DNA from 2 places in the Sporosarcina sp. FSL K6-2383 genome. Region 1 is predicted to be linked to the other one. Evidence: a T-box and tRNA genes for the amino acid it is inferred to sense, from the RefSeq annotation. Region 1 holds a T-box; the other holds one or more tRNA genes.
The links. A T-box is a leader RNA that pairs with one kind of tRNA and senses whether it is charged. The one in region 1 lies ahead of trpS (tryptophan--tRNA ligase), so its partner is inferred to be a tRNA-Trp.
Positions count from the first base shown of each region.

Region 2: it encodes a tRNA-Trp, which carries the amino acid that the T-box ahead of trpS (tryptophan--tRNA ligase) is inferred to sense. The anticodon was not compared.

Region 1 is NZ_CP152017.1:1,303,795-1,307,173, forward strand. Features, by position in the region: gene fabF (beta-ketoacyl-ACP synthase II) at 1-475, shown strand, start outside; gene trpS (tryptophan--tRNA ligase) at 1,126-2,112, opposite strand; T-box leader at 2,233-2,448, opposite strand; gene MKZ10_RS06510 (DUF3899 domain-containing protein) at 2,557-2,892, opposite strand; gene MKZ10_RS06515 (peptide ABC transporter substrate-binding protein) at 3,141-3,379, shown strand, end outside.
Region 2 is NZ_CP152017.1:3,413,735-3,417,113, reverse strand. Features, by position in the region: rRNA gene MKZ10_RS17300 (23S ribosomal RNA) at 1-698, shown strand, start outside; rRNA gene rrf (5S ribosomal RNA) at 844-959, shown strand; tRNA gene MKZ10_RS17290 (tRNA-Asn) at 1,005-1,079, shown strand; tRNA gene MKZ10_RS17285 (tRNA-Ser) at 1,084-1,175, shown strand; tRNA gene MKZ10_RS17280 (tRNA-Glu) at 1,195-1,269, shown strand; tRNA gene MKZ10_RS17275 (tRNA-Val) at 1,436-1,511, shown strand; tRNA gene MKZ10_RS17270 (tRNA-Met) at 1,660-1,734, shown strand; tRNA gene MKZ10_RS17265 (tRNA-Asp) at 1,738-1,813, shown strand; tRNA gene MKZ10_RS17260 (tRNA-Phe) at 1,841-1,913, shown strand; tRNA gene MKZ10_RS17255 (tRNA-Thr) at 1,931-2,006, shown strand; tRNA gene MKZ10_RS17250 (tRNA-Tyr) at 2,019-2,103, shown strand; tRNA gene MKZ10_RS17245 (tRNA-Trp) at 2,110-2,183, shown strand; tRNA gene MKZ10_RS17240 (tRNA-His) at 2,202-2,277, shown strand; tRNA gene MKZ10_RS17235 (tRNA-His) at 2,306-2,381, shown strand; tRNA gene MKZ10_RS17230 (tRNA-Gln) at 2,388-2,459, shown strand; tRNA gene MKZ10_RS17225 (tRNA-Gly) at 2,467-2,541, shown strand; tRNA gene MKZ10_RS17220 (tRNA-Cys) at 2,551-2,624, shown strand; tRNA gene MKZ10_RS17215 (tRNA-Leu) at 2,648-2,728, shown strand; gene MKZ10_RS17210 (SRPBCC family protein) at 2,836-3,288, shown strand.

The DNA of each region.
Region 1 (3,379 bases):
TGCGGAACTGGTTGGCTATGGTTCAACTGGCGATGCGCATCATATTACGGCACCAGCTCCAGGTGGAGAAGGCGGCGCACGCGCAATGGCACAAGCGATTGAACAAAGCGGCATCGATCCAAATCAAATCGACTACATCAATGCACATGGTACGAGTACGCCATACAATGATTTATTCGAAACGATGGCAGCTAAAACGGTCTTCGGTGAACATGCGTATAAGCTAGCGATGAGTTCGACGAAATCGATGACGGGTCATTTATTGGGTGCGGCAGGTGGACTGGAAGCAATTTTCACGGTGAAGGCGTTGCAGGAAGGGATTCTGCCTCCGACAACGAATTTTGTCAATGCTGATCCAGAATGTGATCTTGATTATGTGACGGAAGGTGCGCGCAAGGCGGACATCGAGTATGCGATGAGCAACTCACTCGGCTTCGGCGGACATAACGCATCACTTGTTTTTAAGAAAATCTAAATTTGAATTTGGATAGGGCGTCCCAGTTATATGGGACGTCTTTTTTTATTGTGCGGAGGTGGTTGCGAGGTGGAAAGTGTGTCATTAGAGTTAACGCGATTGCCGTGACAGTTTCGAGTCTAGGCATTACAGAATGCCAATTTGCCATGACAGTTCCTGTTTGCCATTAGAGTTAACGCGATTGCCATGACAGTTTCGAGTCTAGCCATTACAGAATGTCAATATGCCATGACAGTTCCTGTTTGCCATTAGAGTTAACGCGATTGCCGTGACAGTTTCGGGTCTAGCCATTACAGAATGCCAATTTGCCATGACAGTTCCTGTTTGCCATTAGAGTTAACGCGATTGCCGTGACAATGCGTGTTTGCGCTGACAACCCGCAACTTCTCCTGAATTCATTCGAAGTAAAAGCCCCCTTCGTCTAAAGGGGGCAATGTCGTCATATATTTAAAGAAAATTCAAAGGACGATGTATATTGACACGACTATTTCTGTTTCTTATCAGTTATGGACTAATTGTGGTTACCGTATCGAATATGATTTTATATTTTAATTATCGAGCGCTTGGATATGAATGGCAACAGATTATCTACTATATCTTGCATACTGCTGACTTCACGCTCTTTGTACTAGCCGTGTTGATACTTATTCTTACCGTCTACGTCCGAGTCCCATCGCGGCTTCCATCTTCCCGAGGGTAGCGGCAGCAATGGCATGTGCTTTCTCAGCACCTTTATCGAGTATGTCGTCAAGGACAGGCGATTCGAGTAGCGCAAAGTATTTTTCTTGGATAGGAGATAAATGGTTAATGATAGTTTCAGCGACACCGGCTTTGAATGCACCGTAGCCAAGACCTTCGTATTTCGCAACAAGATCCTCAATGGAAACTCCACTTAGAGCGGATTCAATAGTTAATAAATTGGATACGCCTGGTTTATTTTCCACATCATAAGCTACAACACCGTCTGAGTCAGTGACTGCACTCTTGATTTTCTTCTCAATTTCTTTCGGTGTATCAAGAAGGGAAATCGTTCCTTTTTTATTCGGATCAGATTTACTCATTTTTTTGAGTGGTTCTTGAAGTGACTTAATTCGTGCCCCGTTTTTCGGAATGCGGATTTCTGGAATTGTCAGGACATCGCCATAGCGTTTGTTAAAGCGCTCAGCCAAATCACGTGTCAATTCAACATGCTGCTTCTGATCATCACCAACCGGGACGATATCCGTGTTATATAGAAGGATATCAGCGGCCATTAGTGGCGGATACGTTAGAAGAGCTGATGATACGCCTTCTTTTCCATCGGATTTATCTTTGAACTGTGTCATCCGCTCCAATTCGCCGATGTACGAAATACATTGCATAATCCATCCAGCTTGTGCGTGTGCTGGTACCTCGGATTGGATGAACAACACTGCTTTTTCTGGATCAATTCCAGTTGCAACATAAAGTGCAGCAAGCGAGCGAATCGCTTTCGCTAACTCTGCTGGGTCTTGTTGAATGGTAATCGCATGTTGATCCACAATACAAAATAAGCATTGCTGTTCGTGCTGCAACTCCGTAAATTGTCGAAAAGCTCCGATATAGTTGCCGAGTGTCACGATTCCTGTAGGCTGTACGCCTGAAAAAATGGTTTTCATGAATAAATCTCCTCCTCAATTTTTGAAAGTTGCTAAGGAACGCGGCTAAAGTGCGCGACGTCCTGTCGCAAAAGCCGCACATCTACATCCTGTAGACGAAAAAACATCAGCCGTCCCCGTAAAAGGGACGACTGATGTTTATATCAACCGTGGTACCACCCGAATTGCCCGAAGGCCACTCAAATACCCTTAACGCGGGGGGACGTGACAAGCTATCAAAAAATTTCACTTGTCAGGCTCGGGAACCCATTCTTTCAATATCGTTTACCTGTTTGCACCAACCACAGGCTCTCTATAAAACGATTACTGAAATACTATTTCCGTCATTGCCATTCGCTCAACTGTTTTCAAGATTATAATACGTCCATGATTAGTTTGCAATAGACATAACTTAATTCAGCAGAAGTTCACTGCTGAATCAAATTAAGCCTCCGGCGGATTCTATTAGATGTAAAAAATAACAAGCCCAATCCCCATGACGATTAAAACGAGGGCGCCAGTTCCTAAAAAAGGAAAAACAGGTGCTGAGAAAATTTCAGAAGGCGTTCGCATGGACATGACATCCTCCATCCGTCTTTTCGGTGTTAGCATTTTTCGCATTGTAACAGTGAATACATCAAAGAAACCAGTAGAAAATACAAAAATAACTAAACCGATAAACGTAATCGTTCCTCCAATAAGAAAAGATGAATTTATATAGGAGAGTAATGTTAGTTCTTTAAAATACGCGAGCATAATCAAGGCAATTATGAGTTGTGCAATGAAGAAATTTCGTGTCATTTTTTTCAAATTCCCACCTCAGTTCTGAATAATCTTAAAGGATTATTATTGAAAAATCAATGAATCGCTATTTATTACGAAATCAGAAATATTGGAATATAACATCATGAATGCTGATATAATCAGTTTCTTAATAGAATATCTGTCTTAGAACACTATAAAATATAAAAAAGGGATGTACAACTGCAATAATCATTGTATAATATTATTGTAAGTAGTTTTCAGACAATTTTGAGGAGGTCATTGATTTGAAAAACCACAAATTTATGTGGCTTGTAAGCATTTTGCTTGTACTAAGCGCGTTCCTTGCGGCGTGTGGCGACAAAACAGAAGATGCAGGCACTAAAGATCCAGTCAAAGAAGAAGACAAACCGGTTGCAGAGACTCCGGAAGAAGACTTAGCACAGGTTTTGAACTTAATTGAATCTGCAGAAATTCCTTCTATTGACTCATCAGTTTCAGAGGATGCTGTTGGTTTCAACGTACT
Region 2 (3,379 bases), 1.6 Mb from region 1:
CATGCCCCTTATCGGGGCAGGAGACAGTGTCAGGTGGACAGTTTGACTGGGGCGGTCGCCTCCTAAAGAGTAACGGAGGCGCCCAAAGGTTCCCTCAGAATGGTTGGACATCATTCGTAGAGTGCAAAGGCATAAGGGAGCTTGACTGCGAGACCTACAAGTCGAGCAGGGTCGAAAGACGGGCTTAGTGATCCGGTGGTTCCGCATGGAAGGGCCATCGCTCAACGGATAAAAGCTACCCCGGGGATAACAGGCTTATCTCCCCCAAGAGTCCACATCGACGGGGAGGTTTGGCACCTCGATGTCGGCTCATCGCATCCTGGGGCTGTAGTCGGTCCCAAGGGTTGGGCTGTTCGCCCATTAAAGCGGTACGCGAGCTGGGTTCAGAACGTCGTGAGACAGTTCGGTCCCTATCCGTCGCGGGCGCAGGAAATTTGAGAGGAGCTGTCCTTAGTACGAGAGGACCGGGATGGACACACCGCTGGTGTACCAGTTGTCTTGCCAAAGGCATCGCTGGGTAGCTATGTGTGGACGGGATAAATGCTGAAAGCATCTAAGCATGAAGCCCCCCTCGAGATGAGATTTCCCATTACGCAAGTAAGTAAGTTCCCTCAAAGAAGATGAGGTTGATAGGTCTGGGGTGGAAGCACGGCGACGTGTGGAGCTGACAGATACTAATCGAACGAGGACTTAACCTTCTAGTAAAAAGGGCAGGTTGGCCCTGATTTGTGAAACACATTGTCTGTTTTATTCAGTTTTGAGTGCACAAAATTAATTATTTTGGAAAAGCGCTTGTAATAATTCACAAGTTTTGATACAATAATTATTGTCTTGTGAAAACAGTCTAGTGATGATGGCGAAGAGGTCACACCCGTTCCCATCCCGAACACGGAAGTTAAGCTCTTCAGCGCCGATGGTAGTTGGGGGTTTCCCCCTGCAAGAGTAGGACATCGCTGGGCTGTTATTCTCAAAGAACATACTGAATGTATGATCTATAGTATTATTCCGCAGTAGCTCAGTGGTAGAGCAATCGGCTGTTAACCGATCGGTCGTAGGTTCGAGTCCTACCTGCGGAGCCATTTAGGAGAGCTGTCCGAGTGGCCGAAGGAGCACGATTGGAAATCGTGTAGGCGGCTAACGCTGTCTCAAGGGTTCAAATCCCTTGCTCTCCGCCAGTTAAGCCTTTATAAGTATGGCCCCTTGGTCAAGCGGTTAAGACACCGCCCTTTCACGGCGGTAACACGGGTTCGAATCCCGTAGGGGTCACCATTTTATTTTAACAACTTTTAAAAAGCAAAGAAAACTCCCGGTAAAAGTGGGAGAAGCGAATAGAACAAAGAAACGATTGAGAGAACGAAGGAGCGTACATAAGTACGTGACTTAGTAAGCGAATGAAGTTGACGCAGTAATGCGAAGCTTATCGCACTTTTACCCAGGAGGATTAGCTCAGCTGGGAGAGCACCTGCCTTACAAGCAGGGGGTCGGCGGTTCGAGCCCGTCATCCTCCACCATTATCTTTTAATAAATAGTATTGTCGCGGGGTGGAGCAAGTCGCATAACGAAGAATGCGATTTGTATAATTTCCTGAAAGGAAATTATAGTGAAGTCCTAGATCAAAAATGAATTGCGTGTACTTTTTATTATTACGAATAGTATTGTCGCGGGGTGGAGCAGTGGTAGCTCGTCGGGCTCATAACCCGAAGGTCGCAGGTTCAAATCCTGCCCCCGCAACCAAATGGTCCCGTGGTGTAGCGGTTAACATGCCTGCCTGTCACGCAGGAGATCGCCGGTTCGATCCCGGTCGGGACCGCCATTTTTTTTGAAAAATGAATATTTGTATGGCTCAGTAGCTCAGTCGGTAGAGCAAAGGACTGAAAATCCTTGTGTCGGCGGTTCGATTCCGTCCTGAGCCATCGTTTCAATTCTATGTGCCGGTGTAGCTCAATTGGTAGAGCAACTGACTTGTAATCAGTAGGTTGAGGGTTCAAGTCCTTTCGCCGGCACCATTACTTCATATTGGTGGGGTAGCGAAGTGGCTAAACGCGGCGGACTGTAAATCCGCTCCCTCCGGGTTCGGCGGTTCGAATCCGTCCCCCACCACCAATTTACAGGGGCATAGTTTAACGGTAGAATAGAGGTCTCCAAAACCTTTGATGTGGGTTCGATTCCTACTGCCCCTGCCATTTTTCTCACATATTGTGGCGGTTGTGGCGAAGTGGTTAACGCATCGGATTGTGATTCCGACATTCGGGGGTTCGATTCCCCTCAGTCGCCCCATGATTTTGATAAATGAATAGTTATTATGGCGGTCGTGGCGAAGTGGTTAACGCATCGGATTGTGATTCCGACATTCGGGGGTTCGATTCCCCTCGTCCGCCCCATTTTTTTGGGGTATAGCCAAGCGGTAAGGCAACGGACTTTGACTCCGTCATTCGTTGGTTCGAATCCAGCTACCCCAGTAGTTTCGCGGAAGTAGTTCAGTGGTAGAATACGACCTTGCCAAGGTCGGGGTCGCGGGTTCGAATCCCGTCTTCCGCTCCATTAATCTACGGCGGCATAGCCAAGCGGTAAGGCATGGGTCTGCAACACCCTTATCACCGGTTCGATTCCGGTTGCCGCCTCCAATTTTATAAATGAATAGTAACATGCCCGAGTGGTGGAATGGCAGACACGTCGCACTCAAAATGCGATGCCGCGAGGCGTGCCGGTTCAAGTCCGGCCTCGGGTATCAAGTAAAAAAGACATGACTTCGGTTGTGTCTTTTTTTATGTATTCTTTTATCTAAGACGCTACTGTGCTACAGTAAAAGTTAGCATGGTGAGTGGAGGAATGGTCATGCCATTAATTGAACATCATGAATTTATTAAAGCACCAATAGAGCGCTGCTTTGATCTTGCACGAGATGTGGAGATTCATACGCAAACAACAGCGGATACACGGGAGAAAGCTGTTGGTGGAGTTACGACGGGTTTATTGCAGGCTGGAGATGTCGTTACGTGGGAAGCAGTTCATTTAGGTATTAGGCAAAGACTTACTGCTAAAGTGACGGTTATGAATAGGCCTTATTTGTTTGAAGATATTATGATAAAAGGAGCTTTCCATTCATTTCACCATATCCATGAATTTATAGAGCAGGATAATGGGACACTGATGATTGATCGTTTTCAATATCAATCCCCTTTAGGGCTGCTGGGGGATCTTGCAGATAGATTGTTTTTAGAAAATTATATGAAAAGGTTTATTGTTAACCGGGCAATTGCTTTGAAAGAGATTGCAGAACGTATGTAAATTAAACTGAGACGCTCCTTTTGTAATACGAAGGGAACGTTTTTTTGATTTTGGTGCTGTAATATTTTACGCAGTAAATCGTCTAATGAGT